DNA from 4 places in the Tindallia californiensis genome. Region 3 is predicted to be linked to each of the others. Evidence: riboswitches for the same ligand, from Rfam matches in the RefSeq annotation. Region 3 holds a riboswitch; each other region holds the start of a gene.
What was found. Region 3 has a riboswitch for cobalamin ahead of BLV55_RS01975 (ABC transporter substrate-binding protein). Riboswitches for the same ligand answer to the same signal wherever they lie in the genome.
Positions count from the first base shown of each region.

Region 1: another riboswitch for cobalamin. It lies ahead of cbiQ (cobalt ECF transporter T component CbiQ); the one in region 3 lies ahead of BLV55_RS01975 (ABC transporter substrate-binding protein).
Region 2: another riboswitch for cobalamin. It lies ahead of eutS (ethanolamine utilization microcompartment protein EutS); the one in region 3 lies ahead of BLV55_RS01975 (ABC transporter substrate-binding protein).
Region 4: another riboswitch for cobalamin. It lies ahead of BLV55_RS12980 (ABC transporter substrate-binding protein); the one in region 3 lies ahead of BLV55_RS01975 (ABC transporter substrate-binding protein).

Region 1 is NZ_FNPV01000006.1:28,305-33,088, reverse strand. Features, by position in the region: gene BLV55_RS09275 (helix-turn-helix transcriptional regulator) at 1-839, shown strand, start outside; gene BLV55_RS09270 (PDC sensor domain-containing protein) at 874-1,413, opposite strand; cobalamin riboswitch at 1,700-1,873, shown strand; gene cbiQ (cobalt ECF transporter T component CbiQ) at 2,117-2,869, shown strand; gene BLV55_RS09260 (energy-coupling factor ABC transporter ATP-binding protein) at 2,866-3,684, shown strand; gene BLV55_RS09255 (hypothetical protein) at 3,730-4,605, shown strand; gene BLV55_RS09250 (CbiM family transporter) at 4,656-4,784, shown strand, end outside.
Region 2 is NZ_FNPV01000003.1:394,661-399,444, forward strand. Features, by position in the region: gene BLV55_RS05845 (sensor histidine kinase) at 1-1,254, opposite strand, end outside; gene BLV55_RS05850 (ANTAR domain-containing response regulator) at 1,257-1,832, opposite strand; gene BLV55_RS05855 (EutP/PduV family microcompartment system protein) at 1,863-2,285, opposite strand; gene eutS (ethanolamine utilization microcompartment protein EutS) at 2,282-2,629, opposite strand; cobalamin riboswitch at 2,995-3,181, opposite strand; gene BLV55_RS05865 (sigma 54-interacting transcriptional regulator) at 3,293-4,784, opposite strand, start outside.
Region 3 is NZ_FNPV01000001.1:417,637-422,420, reverse strand. Features, by position in the region: gene BLV55_RS01990 (tripartite tricarboxylate transporter substrate binding protein) at 1-264, shown strand, start outside; gene BLV55_RS01985 (tripartite tricarboxylate transporter TctB family protein) at 417-905, shown strand; gene BLV55_RS01980 (tripartite tricarboxylate transporter permease) at 921-2,438, shown strand; cobalamin riboswitch at 2,575-2,758, shown strand; gene BLV55_RS01975 (ABC transporter substrate-binding protein) at 2,917-4,488, shown strand; gene BLV55_RS01970 (ABC transporter ATP-binding protein) at 4,534-4,784, shown strand, end outside.
Region 4 is NZ_FNPV01000010.1:87,120-91,903, reverse strand. Features, by position in the region: gene BLV55_RS12985 (methyl-accepting chemotaxis protein) at 1-1,996, shown strand, start outside; cobalamin riboswitch at 2,060-2,251, shown strand; gene BLV55_RS12980 (ABC transporter substrate-binding protein) at 2,401-4,011, shown strand; gene BLV55_RS12975 (ABC transporter permease) at 4,014-4,784, shown strand, end outside.

The sequences.
Region 1 (4,784 bases), on a different contig from region 3:
CAATGGTGCAGGAAAGCATCACCATTATTTCTGGAAATAGCAAAGATTATCGACGAGTAAGAAGGGTTTTTTTAGAAGGTTGTTTTGATTATATGGAAGCTATGATCCCTGCTACTGAAATCCAAGAGTTGTTTGTGCGATTATCCGGTTATTTCCTTCAAAATGAAAGAGATCTCATTCAGATGTCAAAAAAAATTGCAGAGGAAATTGCGGCTCCCTATCCGAAATCAGAGCCTTTGTTTTTTCGTTACTGGACGTTGATGAACCAGCGAAAAGAAGGGGCGGAGGATCAGTTTCCGAACTATGCGAAAGCCATAGAAAGGATCATACAGTTTTTGCCACTACATTCTATTCGTGAAAAAGTGGTTGATTTTGCCCAGGGTGCCGCTGAGTGGATTGAAGAAGCTGAGTATCCGCAGGAACAGTTTATTGCCACCTTGCTTTTTATTCAGCAGGCCTACCGGGACATCTTTTTGCCTCATGCTCAACATCCGCTGGTACGACGGGCGATTTCGATCTATCTGGATAAAGAATTCGATCTGGAAACCGTTCAGGATATTGCCGATCAGCTTTTTGTTAACCGAAGTCACTTAAGTAAAACTTTTATCACGGAAAGCGGGGTCAGTCTGACCCGATACATGATGCGTACTAAAATATATGGTGCCCGTTATCTGCTCCTGGATTCAAAGCGAAGTGTTTATGACGTGATGGACTACTTGAATTATACAGATTATGGGCATTTTCGAAAAACCTTTAAGAAATATACAGGCATGACGCCTAGTGAATATGTAACCGTTTATAGAGAACGGTTTTCCATTGAAGGAATAAAAAAAATCTGACGGCCCTTTTACGAAGGTTCGTCAGATTTTTAGATTACTTTGCTACTCTGGAAGCAAACAACACGCCTGCCAGGTTTTCGTTAAGATATACCGGCGTTGCATAAACTACAATCGATTCTCCTGTTTCTTTGCTTACTAATACATCAGAAACATTTGGTTCGCCTGCTAAAGCGTTTTGGAAATACTTCCGATCCGCAACATCAAATTCTTTTCCTTGCTGATCTAAAGCCACTGCATTACCCTGCAGGTCGGCAAAGCGAAAACCAATATAGCCGGCTTTTTCGGCTTCTGCTTCAAAAAAAGCCATCTTATCTTCATAAGTAACATAATCGTCTAAAATAATAGGATGAACAGAGACAGCTTCCAGATAAATAAGTTCGGCCGCATCGAAGGAAGATACCGGGTGGCGCTGCGTTTCGTTGGGAACCGCATGTTGCCCATGAGCTTGGCTGGTTAGATTAAGATTAACAGTTTCACCGATGGAAGCACCCAAGCTGGTCGACGTCATTAAGACAGTCAGTACTAAGATGGCAGCAGTAGATAATAATGTGGTTTTAAGGTTGGTTGATTTCATTATAAACACTCCTTTTCGAATTGCGTTAAGACCAATTAGTAGGGGATTCGTCGGATTCACCTCATTTCGGATTTATGGTTATTTCCGGGATTTTGTTAAGATACGTTGTTATTGGTTTAACATCACCTATGATTTTACAGGATTAAAAAAGTTTTTCCATGGGTTTTTGTTGCTGCTCATAGAGGGTTTTGTTGGGTCCTTAGGCATAGTTCAAGGAGTGATTACTTGACAAACAGAAGGTTTAGTGTGATAATTTAGCTGAATCAAGAAATGAAAAAACAATGAAACTTAATAAAACCGTTCAGGTGCCCGTAAGGGAGAATAGGGAAACCGGTGAAAGTCCGGTGCGATCCCGTCACTGTAAGCAGGAGCTGTCCCCGATAGATCACTGGCAAAAGCCGGGAAGATGGGGAGAGTGTGGAGTGCAAGCCAGGAGACCTGCCTGAATGTTTGTGCGTTACCCTTCGAGTGAAAGGGCTGGTCGCTACTCATGCACTTGCTTTGTCTTCAGTCATCGTTAAGTGTTTTTTGTGTGAGAAATTCCGGTCTTCAAAAGCGAAGACCGGAATTGTTTTTTTGTTAGTGAGCACTTATTATTTTTATTTTGAATGGAATGATTTATTATCAACTTGAAATTCTCAATGACAGCAGACGCCAAACGTCTTTGTTGATAGGTTTTGTTGATAGGTAAAGGGGTTTATCAATGAGCGATCATCACTCTATGTCTCAGTGTATTGAAAAAGAAAGCGGTGGATGGAAAGCATCTACTTGGAATCCACGAACGAAATTGATTTCAGGCCTTATCTATGTTTTTGGGGTTATCAGTTTGGCGGAAGTGAAATTTCTAGGGGTAGCTTTTATCTTTGCCATCCTTTATGCAGGATGGGGTGGTTTATCTTTGGGGCAACTCATGAAGAAGCTGGCCGTATTGATTCCTTTTCTTGGATTGATGAGCCTGCCACTGATTTTTGGAGCAGGGATTCCGCCGACTCCGGATCGGATAGAGTTTGCCGCATTGATTGTACTGAAAGCCCTGACAGCAATGACCTTCACCTTATTTGTTTTTATCAATCAACCAGTGGAAGAAATGCTGGAAGCGTTGGAACACTTAAAAATGCCCAGAATTATTACAACAACCATTTATCTTGCTTACCGATATGGGTTTCTTTTTATTCAGGATATGCAAACTACATTAAAAGCACTGAAATCCAGGCTCTTTCAGGCACAGCTTAGCCGATATTCCTTAAGGATTTACGGCGAACTGTTTGGCGGACTGTTTATCAAATCCATTAATCGATCCGAAACAGTTTACCGAGCGATGAGTTCCCGAGGATTTCAAGGAGAAATGCCGATTGGAAAACCGAGAAAAATCACAGGGAAAGATTGGATTCGATCAGGAATTCCCGTTATGTTTATCATAACGCTTATTATGTTGGAACAGGGGGTGCTAGGATGATTGCTATCGAAACCGTTGGATTAAGTTATGTCTATCCAGATACAACACCAGCCTTTGAAAAGGTTAACCTCCAAATCAAAGCAGGTAAAAAAACCGCCATTCTGGGAATTAATGGTAGTGGAAAAACAACCTTGATATATCACTTTAACGGTATTATTCCTGCTCAGCAGGGAGAAGTGAAAATTCATGGTTTGCCGGTAGAGAAGGCTCATTTACAGGAAATACGAAAGAAGATAGGCCTTCTTTTTGATAATCCGGACGATCAGCTCTTTTCAACGACTATCTTTAACGACATTGCTTTTGGGCCAAGAAATTTAAAACTAAACCCAGCCGAGGTTCAGCAGCGGGTAGAAAAAGCTTTGGAAAGAGTAGGGATTTCCTGTTTGGCAGAGCGACCTCCCTACAGCTTGAGTTTAGGACAAAAAAAGCGGGCAGCCATTGCTGGGTTGCTGGCGATGGAACCACCTATTTTTGCCTTTGACGAACCTTTTTCCGGACTAGATCCGGAAGCAGCCTCTCATTTTCGAGAATTATTGGACCGGTTGGTGGGAGAAGGAGCTACCTTGGTATACAGCACTCATGATGTGGACATGGCTTACGAATGGGCAGATGAAATAATATTGATGAAAAAAGGAAAAGTGCTGGCCTGTGGTGAGTACGATTTACTTCGTGACGAAAGTATTTTACAGGCGGCTTCGTTACCAATCCCTGCCTTGGCAAAGCTTTTTCGGGATACGCACCATAAACCCCGCTCTGTGGAAGAAGCACATACACTGATCAATCATATTTTTGATTGCAAGCCATTTAATGGCTGACAATAAATCATAAAAACAGTACAGAGAAAAGAGGAGGATTATATCATGAAGTTAAGTAAGAAAAAAGGATTGGCAGGAATTGTTTTACTCGCAGCACTGCTCATACTATCTGGGTGCTCAGGAGATGCAGCACCAGAAGCTGAAGCTGGTGAAGGACAGGAGCAGGTAAGAGACATTAGTTTGTATGAAGTGATTCATCGCAGTGAAGATGAAGTAGTAGCTTATTATCATGATGCCCATTGGCATGGTTTTATCCCAGAGGTGGAAGCAGGCAGTCATATGTCCCTAGGTGCACATTTAGAAGAAAATGGAGAAGCCGTTGAACTGGATGGTGACCATAACGCAATAGCTGTTGCCTTAGCAGAAGGTGCCGAAGATGGAATCGTCAGCTTTGATATGCATGGCGATCATGTCCATATAAAAGGCGAGCAGGAAGGGATCACTCAGGTGGTATTTCAATTTCTTCATGATGGAGAAGTCGAGTTTGAAACATCTTTAATTGAAGTACAGGTACTTGCAGGAGAAGGAGAAGCGGCAGAAGAAACAGAAACAGAAGCGTCTGAAGAAGTTACGGAGATCAGCTTATTTGAAATTATAAACCGTAGCGAAGATGAAGTAATTGCTTATTATCATGATGATCACTGGCATGGAAGCCTTCCTGTGATAGAGAAGGAAGGGCACGTTTCTCTGGGTGCTTATCTAGAAGGAAATGGTGAAGAAGTAGCCTTGGATAGAAACCACTATACATTAGGTGCTGCCTTAGCAGAAGGTGCTGAAGATGGAATCGTCACTTTTGATATGCATGGCGATCATGTTCATGTAAAAGGCGTGGAGGAAGGAACGACTCAAGTGGTGTTCCAATTTCTTCATGAGGGAGAAGTAGCGTTTGAAACAGGATCCATTGAAGTAATCGTAGAGTAGAAGCAGGAGTCAGGTAAAAAGAAATTTCATTAGTAGTAACATTAGCTTTGATGAAAGAGGTAGATACAATGCATATTTCTGATGGTGTCTTAAGTACGCCTGTAGCGGTGGGAACGACAGCCATTACAGCAGCTACCATCGCCTATTCCGTAAAGGGAATGACAGAGGAAGAAATACCA
Region 2 (4,784 bases), on a different contig from region 3:
TACCACCACGCTGGAATACATAATACCCTTTTCAATATTGATCTCTATAAGGCCTTTTTCACGTTCCCGAAAAGCATATTTCATGCTATTCTGAACCAGTTCATTGACAATCAGCGCTACCGTTGTTGCTAAGTCAGAACTTACTTGAAACCGACTGCCTGTAATCTTCAAGGATATCTCACAGTCCTCTTCCAGAGATCCAAAGGTATTAGATACGGCCCGTTCGATGATGGTACGAAGATCTACTTCGTCTACCCCGCTCTGAGCCAGAATTTCATGGGTAGCTGAAATGCTTATCACCCTGCTGATGCTGTCTTCCAAGGCTTGTTTTGCCTTTTGCGAGTCTGTTCGTCTGGACTGAAGCCTTAACAGACTGGCGATGGTCTGTAGATTATTTTTCACACGATGATGAATTTCTTTCATTGCCACAGACTTGGTAATCAATTTTCTTTCAATGTTTTTCTCTTCTGTGATGTCTTTCACAATCATTAATAAGCCACTGAAGTGATCCTTCTCATCTGATAAGGGAGCATATTTCACTTCCATCATCATATCTCCCCGCTTAATTTCCGAGGTTTTCAGATGGATTGTCTCCGCCAACTCCTTAAACCGACTTCCATCCAGAGCCAGATTATCAAAAGGAATACCTACCAGTTCTTCCTGATACCCTAAATAGCGGTACATCCGTGTTGCCACCGGGTTCATTTTCTGTGAAATGCCTTTGCCATTAAAGACAACAATTCCATCGTTCAGATAAGGCTGTAGTAAAATATCTTCCTGTAAGGTGTCCACCAAGGTCTCCGTTAGCTGTTCCGTGGTTTCCGTCAACATTTTCATCTGAGCATTTTCTTTTTCAGCCTGAGAAATGTCATTTTCCATAATTAAGCAGCCAATGGTCTCCTTTGCTTCATTAAAGATAGGTACCACATGTTGTCTTACCCGTTGTTCTTCTTGTGTGATCGCTCTTAAATCTCTGGTGGGCATGCCTATTTCCAATGTTCGGATCGCTGCCGGTTCATGATGTCGGTATGCCAGTTCACCTACTACCGACCTCTGGTAGTTGGATTTTCCCTGACTTGGTTTCGCTTCCGCCACCACCACTGCCACCCCGGCTTCCCTGGTCATTACATCGATAAAGATGTCTCCACCAGACAAGTCGGCCATCAGTTGCAATTGTTCCGCTACTTTTTCCAGTTGTATGATATCGTTTTCATTTAAACAGGTATGGGTTTCACATAATTGTCTTAGTTTCATATTCATCCTTCTATGCTCATTAAAATAGTACTTGCTATTTCTTGCATGCTGCAACGTTTGTCCATGCTCATTTTTCGAATATAATTATAGGCGGCTTCTTCTGACATCTCATTTTGTGACATTAAGGCACTTTTTGCCCGATCCACCAATACTCTTGCTTCCAAACGTCTGGCCGTCTTTTCATGAGCTTTCTTAATGTCTTCAATTTCTCTTCCTCTATGCATCGCAATTTCTGCCGCCGGCAAGAGCGATTCTTTTGTCACTGGCTTTACAACATAGGACAAGACTCCCGCCTGCTTTGCCTTTTCTATGAAGGATTCGCTGCTGTAAGCAGTCAATAACAATACAGCTCCTGCTAAATTTTCCTGCGTTATTTTTTTTGCCGCAGTAATCCCATCCAGAAGAGGCATTTTCACATCCAGAATTGCCAGATCCGGTCTTTGCTTTTTACATATTTCCACAGCATCAAATCCATCCGAAGCTTTGCCTACCACATCGTAGCCTGCTTCTTGCAGCATTTCTGCTACATCCATTCTTGTAATCGGTTCATCGTCAGCAATGACTATCCTCTTACTCATATTAACCTCCGATTTGTTGGGTGATTGTTTTTAAAGGATCTCGGCAACCTGCCCTATCCCTGCACCGGAATAGGCACTTACCTGATAAACAGTGGTTACTCCTGCTTTTCTCAGCCAACCTTCAGAGCGAACTACATCTGCTTCCGAATGATCCGTCTTGGTGATAATTCCCACTACTGATTGATTAAACATGCTGGCAAACTGTGGCGGAAAGTAGTTGTCTCTGGAGGTACTATCATGCACAAAAGCGACTATTTTCGCATCAAAAGATAAGGTAACAATGGCATGATAATATCGTGGATTTTCCAGGTATTCACCTGGAGTGTCGATAATTTTCGGGTGATATTCTACGGCTTGGGTTTTTCGATACACCATTTCGTCATTGGAAAGTCGTTGAATTAAAGTGGTTTTACCTGATCCCTGAGTTCCAACCAGTATCATTGATTTTTTCATGAGCGAGTCATGACGGTGGTTGTGAAGTGAAGTACTTGCCCCAACATGTGAAGTACCTCCTGAATCGCTTCTTCCACGCTTCCTACATCGCCCACTAACACTAGAGATCCGCTAAATCGATCTAAAAACCCTATGCGTACATCAGACGCTTTGGTAGCTACATCACCAGCAATGATCGCCCCCTCGCTCGGTGTAATGGTCAGAATTCCCACGGCACCTGTCTCACTTTCCACTAAACCCAGTTTCTGACATACATCTTCTCTTGGATTTGCAATTAAATGAGCTAATGTCACTTGTTTGCCAGGCACATATTCCTGTACCATTCTTTGCTTTTCATCCTGCATAACGACGCCCCCTACACTAAAAAAGCTCGCAGTCCTCCCTTTGTAACGAAAAAAGGAAACTACAAGCTTCATCGCTTATTATGTTCGTACGCCGTTGTACTGTTTTTGATTATAGCACGACAAAAAGCATTATTCAACCAATTTTTTTGATTTCTCGAAAAAATTGATCAGATAACGCACCCATCCGCTGTTTAGTCACATTGATACATAACTTCTTTCCTTACTCTTGAGCCTAATATATTGAACATAAAAAATCTCTCCAGTCCCACTGAAGAGATTTAAGTAATTAATTTCACCATCACAAACAAGACAAAACGGCTTGTTTGTTTCACATATCACTTATCCCCTTCCTATCTCCCGTAGGAACTTCGGAGTCTTACATGGCAGGTCTCCTGGCTCTGCTTCTCCGTCTTCTGTATCCTTCCCATTGCCTGTGACAACAGTGGTAATTACAGAGACTCAGCATTACAGTGGCGGGACCGCGGAGGAATTACACCTCTCTTCCCTTTTCAACCATTTGAAAAAATGGTCACCATACAAGTATTATTTAGTTGTTCCCATCTTATCATGAAGCGGACCCACCGTCAAGCCAGCCTTTTGCCAGTTTCTTTGTTTTCGAAAGATGTGCCCGAGGCGACAGATCCCAGGACGGTCTTAGGCTGATTAATCGATTCCATATTTCCTAAGTTTTTCATAGAAATTAGATCGTGATACCCTCAATAGATTGGCTGCTTTTGTTCGATTATTATTAGTGCTCTTCAAAGCATTGAGAATGGTTTCCTTTTCTACTTTTTCCAACAAATTTTCCAGAGGCTGCACTTCATTGGCCAAAGGATTAATATTTTCATTTTTCCATAAGTGCAGCGGCACATGTTTCTCTCTGATCTGACTCCCCTCCACCATATTGAGCAGCCTTTCCAATAAATTTTCCAGTTCCCGAACGTTGCCAGGCCATTTATATTCGCATAAAACTTTCATCGCTTCTTTGCTAACGGTTTTAAGCGGTAATTGGTACTTTTTCGTCAGCTTATCCATCAGATACTCTACTAACAAAGGAATATCCTCCGGTCTTTCTCTTAAAGAAGGCACCGTAAAAGTCAGGACATTGATGCGATGGTATAGATCCTCCCGAAAATTTCCTTTCTTGATTTCTTCCTGCAAATCTTTGTTCGTTGCCGTAATAATTTTGACATCCAAAGGAATGGTCTGCTGCCCACCTACCCGTTGTACTTCTTTATCCTGAATAACCTGCAATAGTTTGGCTTGCATGGCAGGACTCATATCAGCAATTTCGTCGAGAAAAATAGTTCCTCGGTCTGCCTGCTGAAATTTACCCGTGCTGCCACCTTTTCTGGCTCCTGTAAAGGCACCTTCCTCATAACCGAAGAGTTCCGCTTCAATCAACTCTTTTGGAATCGCACTGCAGTTAATATGAACAAAGGCTTCATTGCGTCGTTCCCCACAAAGGTGAATGTTATTGGCAATATAGGTTTTTCCCGTTCCACTTTCTCCTAACAGCAAGACATTGGAATTTGTTTTTGACGCATTGACAATAAAATTTTTAATGGCTCTGATCGCATCCGAATGCCCTATGATCCGATCGTCAATCTCCTTAACGCTTTCCATAAAGTTTTCCACTCTTTTTTTATAGTAATACACTTCGTTTTCCTTTTGGCCTAACAAATAAGGCAAACACATCTGCAGTTCTGCGATTCCCCGATAGACAGCAATCGCTTTTTCACGACAGGTTTCATAACCACAAGCTTCACAATTCAACTCATCTTCTTTGCTATACTTCTGGCTTTTTGCCAGTATGTCTCGTATTTCTTCTTCACTTGGGATTGTTCGTTGTTGCTGAAGGGTTTTGTAATACACCCTTCTGGAAATTTGAACTTTATTCTTTTTTACCGGTCTCTCCGGATCGCCGGCTCTTTTGGCGATGCTTTCATTCGCAAATTCGATGACTTTTCTTTTCCGGTATTGAAGAGAGCTGTTATCGTGAAAAAAGTCCGGCCCATCAATACATCCTTTGCAGTAAAGAATATCAATCAGCATTGGTTCCAACTTACCTTCCTCAATAGCCCGAAAAGTTTCCAGCACCTCTTTTTTGCCTTCTACCACCGTGATTTTATTATTCAGTATATCCGTGCTGATT
Region 3 (4,784 bases):
AATGTATCCGAGTTTGGTATAGAAGATGGTCGAGAAAGACATCCGATTGCATTATGGGCCATTAAAGGGACAGACCCTGCTTTGGTTGATAGAATATCTGCAGCGATTGGTGAAGTAGCAGAGATGCCAACACTGCAAGAAAGCTTTAAGGACATGGGTGTAGTCGCTCATTACTTAAATGCTGAAGAAACATGGGAGTTCTATATGGATGTAAAAAGCACCATGATTCCTAATTATATGGAATGGATCGAAACCTTGGATTAAAGGTTGATATTGATCTAAAAGCATTACATTATTGATAGAAAACCAGTTAATAACAGAGCCTAAAACCAAAATGGTGATAGGCTCTGTTGAAAAAAAGACGAAAATTTCCGAACAATCAAAGCTTATGACTAAGCTTAGTCAGGGGTGTTAGGATGAGTTCAAAATTCCAATTATCATTAAACTCTAAAGTAGGGCTATTGATTACGATCATTTCTATGGGAGGATATGCCTGGACATTCACCTCCTCTTTAAGATCAATGGAACTATTTGTACCTAGAATTTCATTGATTTTGATGGCGGTAGGTGGCGTCTTGGTACCTATTAGAGAAATATTGAAGCCAGAAACAAAAGTTGAATTTAAGATGACTGGGAAATTACCCTGTGCAATAGCCATCGCTATCTTCATGTGGGCTTATTCTTGGTCTTTTAGAAATATTGGCTTAGCAACGTCAACCTTTGCCTTTCTATTTTTTTGGTGGTTATGGACCATTTATCGTGAAGCAAAAAGAAAGAAAGACTTTAGTCGCTTTGCTATAACGGCAGGGAAAATGGCCGCTTTAGCACTTGTGGTAGCCATTGTGATTCACATACTATTTATTGAATTGCTATCTATGTACATGCCAAGAACACCATTGCCTTAAAAGGGGGGACTTAAGATGGCTGTTGATACTGTTGCATTATCAGGCGCTGTAGCAGACGTATTTACTATTCAAACGATGCTTTTTATTATGATGGGAATTGTTGTAGGGATTTCTGTAGGGGCTATCCCCGGATTAGCGCATAGTCTTCCTATTGCTTTGGTTTTGCCGTTTTCCTTTGTGTTGCCATTAGCTCAAACCATGGGGTTGCTGATTGGTACATATGTGGGTGGTACTTATGGAGGGTCGATTACAGCAATTGCCTTTGGAACACCTGGAACTTCCGGTGCGGCCGCCACCGTTGCGGATGGATACGGCCTAACTCAGATGGGAAAAGGGAAAAAAGCACTTCAAATGGGGCTATATGCTTCTGTTTTGGGTGGTTTTTTCGGTTCTTTTGTCCTTATTTTTCTAGTAGTACCTATTGGACGAATGGCACCTAGATTTGGACCGGCAGAACTGACGGCATTGTATATGCTGGCTTTATCATTAGTGGTAGTTTTTTCGGCAGAAAACCCAGGTAAAGGGATTATGTCTGCAGGAATTGGATTCTTTTTAGCTATTATTGGGAGAGATATTATTACAGGAGGCCTTCGATTTACTTTTGGCATCAGACAGATGCAATCTGGATTTCCGTTAGTGCCTTTACTGATGGGTTTCTTCGCTCTGCCTGTTATTGTCAAAGAGATTCATGAGTTTCTTAAAGATCCTGATAAATCCGGGGATCTGGGAGACAGTATTTTGGATGAAGCTAAGAAAAAAGAAGAAGGATTGACGATTAAAGAACTATTTAAGTCCGGAAAAGCCATCGGAATAGGATCGGTGTTGGGGACCTTTCTGGGAGCCCTTCCAGGACCAGGAGCTACTCTGGCATCCTATACATCTTACTCGGTGTATAGTCAGATATCCAGTGATAAAAACTATGGTAAAGGATCCTTAGATGGTGTTGCGGCGGCAGAGGCTGCCAATAATGCGACTTGCGGTGCGACTTTTATCCCGATGTTAACCTTTGGTATTCCTGGGAGTTCAATTGCCGCACTAATGATGGCGGCCTTGGTAATGGAAGGCGTACCGGTAGGTCCTCGGGTAGTGGTAGACCATACCCAAGTAGTGTACACCCTCTTTATATTGATGCTGATGACCAATCCGCTCAATTTGGTTTTTGGATGGATTTTAATTCCTGTTTTTACAAAGCTTTCAAAGATACCTGTTCAGGTATTATGGCCTATTATTGCTGTGTTCCTGGTTATTGGTACCTATGCTTACAGTAATATGCCATATCATACGATCATTGCGATTGTTTCCGGTTTTATTGGCTATTTTTATAAATGGTATAAATTGCCAGACGGACCTTTGATTTTGGCATTTTTAGTAACACCTCTTTTTGAAGCTAGTTTCAGACAAGCCTTAACCATTGCGCGTGGTAATTACCTTTACTTTGTCAGTAGTCCGATATCGATTGGTTTATGGACAGTCACCATTTTATCTGTATTTTTCTTTCTTAGAAAAAAGAAACAGATCCTGGAAGAAGATTAGAAAGAGTGAAAAGCGGCTTTTGCATTATGCAGAAGCCGCTTTTTTGCGATTAGAAAATGATGGTTATTCTCTCAGACTATTGACATTTATCCGATGATTATCTTGAATAACAACAAGGTTATTGATATAATGGCAAATGATCAATTGCATCGAAGGTGCCCTTAAGAAAGAGGGAGAATAGGGAAGACCGGTTAAAATCCGGCGCGGACCCACCACTGTAAGCGGCGACAATTCCTCGATATACCACTGAGTGATTCTTGGGAAGGTGAGGAAAAGGATGAACCGTAAGCCAGGAGACCTGCCTTTAGATGAGGAAAAATATATGATGGGAATCTGTATATTTTTTAGAAAAAAGAAGTGACTTTAAAATGGGAAAAGTCTCTTGAGGATATCAGGAGGCTTTTTTGTTTTCTTTAACCTCATCAAAGGAATAAAAGCATCGATGTTAAAAAGGATATTATATAGGGAGGTAAGGGAGATGAAGAAGATTAGCAAGAAGATGATAACATTATTGATGGTAACGGCTCTGTTGATGACAGCCTGCGGCAATCCGGCAGAGTCTGAAAATGGTCAGCAATCAGTAATGGAGGAAGAGCAGCGACTGATCCGGTTAGAGGGAGGAGATTATGGTTTGCCACAACCATATGCCACTCATTCCAGAGGCCCTGGACGTTATAAGGTAAACCTTATTTTTGATAAGTTGGTGGAAAAAGATGAAAATGGATATATTCCATGGCTAGCAAAAAAATGGGAGATGTCTGAAGATGGATTAGAATATCATCTTATTTTACAAGAAGAAGTGAAGTGGCATGACGGAAAGCCGTTTACAGCGGAAGATGTTGCTTTTACATTAGAATATGCAAGAAAATATACACCGGTAGTTTCTTCAGCTCAGCTACTGGACGAAAACTTTATTCAGGAAGTAAACGTAATGAATGATCACGAGGTAGTGATTCGGCTAGGAGAACCAAGTCCTATCTTTATAGAAGAGCTATTTGGTATTAGTATCTTACCAAAACATATCTGGCAGGATATAGAGGAACCAGAGTCTTTTCATGAACCGGAGTCCTTGATAGGAACTGGCCCATACGAATTAACACATTACGAACAGGAACACGGAACTTATCGGTTTGAAGCCTTTGATTTGTTTTGGGGACCAGAACAAAAGGTAGATATTATTGAATTCATACCGGTGAGTGATTCGGTATTGGCTCTTCGGAACGAAGACATTCATCTATCGGATATCCCGATGGACTCTTTGGAATATTTTCAAGAGAATGAAAGATATCAGCTTGTAGAAAAACCGGGAGTCTGGGGTTATCGTCTGCGATTTAATATGGAAGAAAAACCAGAGCTGAAAAAGAAAGAACTGAGGCAGGCGATGGCATATGCTATTGACAGGCATGCCCTAGTAGAAAGAATAGCTCGTGGAGGTGGTATTCCGGGCAGCTTGGGAATTTTGCCACCAGATCATCGCTGGCATGATGCAGGAGTGACGGCATACGACTTTTCACCGGATAAAGCGATGCGGCTATTAGCTGAAAATGACATAGAAACAGAAAATCTATCCTTTGAATTACTAACAGGAGAAGACCAAGAAGTAAGGATGGGCGAATTAATTCGTGAACAATTAGAAGATATTGGGATCGAAATAAACCTGCATTCGAGGGATAGCCAGTCCAGAGATCAGAGAATTGCCGATGGTCAGTATGAAATGGCTATTGTTGGTCATGGCGGATGGGCTCGGGACGCGGATTACTTAAGAGCTCGATTTACGACAGCCGACAGCGACTGGGTAAACAGTGTGCCTGGTTATCATCATCCATTATTAATGGATATGTTGGAAGAACAGATTTTGATTTTGGATGAAGAAGAAAGAAAGCAAAAGATAAAAGAAATCCAATATATATTAGCAGAGGAAGTGCCGGAAATACCTCTTTTTTTAAGAACAGGATATACCGTATATAATAAAGAAGCCTACGATGGATGGATGCATGTTTTTGATCATCATAACATGACGCACAATAAACTTTCCTACCTAGACTATTAGGTTTCCTGCTTGAATTATTAGGATTAAGAAGATAAGGAGGATAAGATGGACCGTACCATTAATGCCATAGACCTTCGAGTACAATATCAGACAGAAAAGGAAAAAGTAGTGGCCTTGAGAAAAGCTTCTTTTACTTTGCGAGAAGGTAAAAGCATAGGAATTGTGGGAGAGTCAGGAAGTGGAAAAACCTCTTTGGCACTTGCGATGATGGGGCTTATTCATCGAAAGCATACTAGATCTGGAGAATTAAAGCTTTTTGGAGAACCCTACCTAAGCTTGCCGGAAAAAGAACAAAA
Region 4 (4,784 bases), on a different contig from region 3:
GTTTAAAGGTAAATTAACAGCGGTCCTTTTAATTGCGTTTGCTGTAATGATTGCTGCTACTTCTATGATTGGTTATTTTAATGCACGAAATATTTTAGAAGAAGGTGTTTATGCCGATGGAGAAGCTGAGGCAGAGTCTCTGGTACAGTATATTGAAGCCTGGCTCGGACAAAAGGTAGCTTCTGTAGCTACTTTAGCCGGAATCGTAGAAGATCCTTTTATCATGGACAGATTATTGGAAGAGACTCTGGAGTCCGATTACTTAAAACCTACAGGTTTTGATGAGGACATGGTGCATTACTACCTGGGTTTTGTGGATGGCACCTTTATTACCGGTAGTGGCTGGGTTCCACCGGAGGACTATGACATGACCCACAGGCTTTGGTATATGGAAGCAAAGCAAACAGGTAAACCAAGCGTTACAGAAGTATATCAAGATTTGAATACCGATCAATATATGGTTTCTGCCACAGCACCCTTTTATGATAGCAACCAACAGTTTACCGGTGCCGCTGTCAGTGATATTTATTTAGATACATTAACCCAAACCATTGCTGAAGTAGAGATAGGCGAATCTGGTTATGGTTTTCTCGTTTCCCAAGATGGAACGGTTCTAACCCATCCTTCTGAGGAATTAATCAACACCAATTTTAATGATCATTCTTTTTTTGACACCATCTATCAGGAAGCCGTAGAAAAAGAAAGAGGTGTCCAGCATTACCGGGAAGGCGGCATGAATAAAATTCTTTTTCATCAAAAGGTAGCTTCTACTGGCTGGGTTTTGGGGGTTGTTCTTGATGAAGACGAGGTCTACCAGCCACTAATTAGTCTTCGGAATCAGTATATGCTTATTGGCGGTCTGGGAATGCTACTTGTCATCCTGCTGTCTGTCGGCATTGCACAAAAAACCGTAGCTCCTATTAAACATATTTCTCAAGCAATGGACCGACTAGCTCAGTATGATCTAACAGAAAATCAAGCTCATGCAAATGATTCCTTTCAGAACCGAACAGATGAGATTGGCGATATGACCCGCTCCTTGATCACCCTGCAGGAAAATTTTGCAAAGTTGGTAAAAGACATCAAAGGTCATTCCCAACAATTGGCTACTTCAGCAGAGGAATTGACAGCTACCAGCCAACAGTCTTCCACCGCTTCCCAGGAAGTGGCAAAAACCATTGAAGAAATCGCCAAAGGTGCAACAGATCAGGCGCAAAATGTGGAAACGGCTGTACAGAATGTAACTGAAATGGAAAATTCCCTCACCCAAAATAAGGAATATGTGCTTTCCGTTAAAAATATTACCGAAGAAATCCAACAACAAAAGGATAAAGGCATCGACGTAATGGATAAGCTGTCCGCCACCATGGATCGAAGCGGTCAGTTGATAGGCGTCATGAGCGAAGCCGTTCAAAGCAACCAGGCCAGTGCCGATAAAATCGATAATGCCAGCAGCATGATTCAGGCCATTGCCGATCAGACCAATTTACTGGCACTAAACGCTGCCATCGAAGCCGCCAGAGCCGGTGAGCAGGGTCGAGGATTTGCGGTGGTTGCTGAAGAAATCCGAAAACTGGCGGAAGAGTCAAACACCTTTACTGGCGAAATCAAAGGCATCATTGAAGAACTTAAAGAAAAATCCCAGACAGCCGTGCAGGCAATGGGTGAAATCAATGAAGCACTGAGTATCGAAAGAGTTAGTAAAGACGAAACCGAAACACAGTTTTCTAACATTGCCGATGCCGTAGAAAAAGCCGGTATCCTGGTAGAGAAACTGACAGCCTCTAGCAATACCATCGAAACCAACAAAGATCATCTGGTTCAGATTATGGAAAATCTATCGGCTATTTCAGAAGAAAATGCAGCGGGAACAGAAGAAGCTTCTGCTTCCGTCGAAGAACAAACCGCTTCTATGGAAGAAATTTCCAGTGCCACAGAGGTCTTATCTGATATGGCCGCCAAAATGGATACCGCCATGTGGGTATTTAAGCTGTAAGCATCCGCTTAAATACCTGGCCGCCAGTTCCATCCCGTTGACAGGATCTTTCATAAAGGGTACACTATTATCATCTTTTCAGGTGCCCTTATCCTCAACAGGATACAAGGGAGAATAGGAAAACTGGTGAAAAACCAGTGCGGACTCACCACTGTAAGCGAAGACGAATCCCTAAAGTGTCACTGGAGAAATCTGGGAAGACTGGGAGGAGAATGATGCGCGAGCCAGGAGACCTGCCTTGAAAAAGACGACGCAGAACCTTTGCGTTTTTTTTAGGAAGACTTAAGATGAGAAAGTCTCTTAGTAGCCATGCTAAGGGGCTTTTTTGATGCCCTTAGCATGTAGTAGCATCCTCCATCTCCACTCTTAAAAAGAGAAAAAAAGACGAAAGAAGGGAATGTACCATGATGAAACAAAGAAAAGAAATATTATGGACCGTGATGTTTCTCGGGCTTATGAGCTTTTTACTCTTAGCCGGATGCCATGGCGGATCAACGGATGCTGATTCGGATACCTCACAGGAAGTTGAACTCACTCAGGAAGTTGAAAAGGATCTCTATGAAAAAGAGGTTGTGTTGGCTGGTCCAAGAGATGTCGCCCCAGGTCCGGAGGATGCTTTTTACATGAGCTCCATTTTATCCGTATGGGAACCTCTGGTAGCCATCGGACCCGATCAGCAACCAGCTCCTAAGCTGGCAACCCATTGGGAACGCAACGAAGATGCTACGGAATGGATTTTTCACCTAAAGGAAGGTGTCACTTTTCATGACGGTCATTCTTTTGACGCGGATGCGGTCATTGCCAATTATGATCGCTATTCAAACATGCATGGAAAAAGTTCCTCCTTCTACACCTTCCATTTCGATGCTGTATATCCCCATTTTGAATCCATCGAAAAAATAGAGGACCATCAGGTGAAAATGATTTTCTCAGAACCTTTTGCCTTGCTTCCTTATAATATGGCTAATTTTGGCAGTGCCATGTATAGTCCGGATTCCTTTGACGAAACAACGGATTTTACGACGATTGCTCAGGGAACAGGTCCTTTCAGGCTGGTGGAACATGAAAGGAACCAATATGTAAAGCTGGAAGCCAACGAAGATTATTATGGCGAAAAAGCTCAGGTGAAAAATATTCAAATTCGAATTATTCCAGATCCACAGACTCGATTTGCTGCCTTAAAAGCCGAAGAAATCATGGGCGTTTTAGATTTGGGCGCTTTAACACCAGAATTAACCAAACAGTTATTGGACGATGATCGTTTTGCCCTTTCTTACCAGCCATCAACCATTTCTCATTACTTGTCTTGTAATGGAACACGGTTTCCTTTTAATGATCCGAAGATGAAAAAAGCCCTTAGTTTAGCCATTGACCGAGAACTGCTGGTGCAAGAGTTTTATAACGGTTATCCAGAACCTACCGTCAACATTCTCAACGCCGCTTCTCCCTTTGCTAAACCCATTTCTCCAGTCTATGATCCAGAAAAAGCCAAGACCTTGGTCACAGAAGTCCTTGGTGATCAAACACCGGAACTTGAAATTATTGTTCCTTCCTGGGCCTTAGACCGGTACCCTTATAAAGAACAGGCGGAATACCTGCAATCCGTCTTATCGGAACTTGGCTTGCCTTCCAGCATCAGCATCATGGATGGTGCCGCTTTTCGAGAGCGTCAGTCACAGGGAGACTTTGATATCTCTTTGCATATTCAAGGATTGCCAGATCTAAACCCAATGACCATTTTTAACCGATTTATGCACAGTGAAGGAAGTACCAATATTGCTTATAGTTTGGGTTTTTCCAATGAACGTGTAGATGAATTGCTGGCTCAGCTAGCTGTTGAAACAGAGCTGGATCTCATCAAAGAAGCCGTTAATGAATTACAAACCATTTCTGCCGAAGATATTTCCACCCTGCCGATGTTTCATGATGTAACCTTGGCACCGCATCATAAATCCCTTAAAAATTATGAAGCTACCGTTTATGGAGTGGATTTACCCGGCATTTCCTGGAGATAGCCATGACCTATGCCCTTCCTTATGCTTTGAAAAAAATAGTATTGGCCCTGCCGGTTTTAATCGGAGTTTCGGTAATTGCCTTCCTGCTGGGCGTGGTCGCTTTAGGTGACCCGGCCCGGGAGGCTTTAAGTGCCGACGGAGTGAGTACCCCTACTCAGGAGGAAATTGACGTAAAAAGAATAGAACTGGGCCTTGACCAGTCATTAGGCAAACAATACCAGCAATGGATCGGGGGGATTCTTCAGGGAGATCTTGGTACCTCTTTTATGACGAACATCCCCATTGCTGAAGAATTCCGGGATCGACTGCCTAAAACCTTGGCCTTGTCCATTTCAGCCCTTCTCCTGGTCATCTTTCTTTCGATTCCTTTGGCGGTTCTCATGGCCGTCTATCAACATAGCTGGTTTGACCATATAGGCAGGCTCTTCAGCCTGCTTCTCATTTCAACCCCCGGATTTTTGGCCGCCATTCTGCTCATGATGTTCTTTTCTGTTCATCTGCGTTGGCTGCCTACCAGTGGCTATGGGACATTTTCCCACTTGATCATTCCTTCCTTGGTACTAGCTTTCGGAACCAGTGGGGTGATTATGCGTGTCAATCGGGCAACCTTACTGGAAGTGTTGCATAAAAATTATATCTTAAATGCCCATGCCAAAGGACTAACCAAAGCTTTTGTGCTTTACCGGCATGCTTTACGAAATTCTCTACTTCCTGTCATAACCATTATTGGCAACTATTTTGGTAGTATCCTCGGTGGATCCGCCATTGTAGAA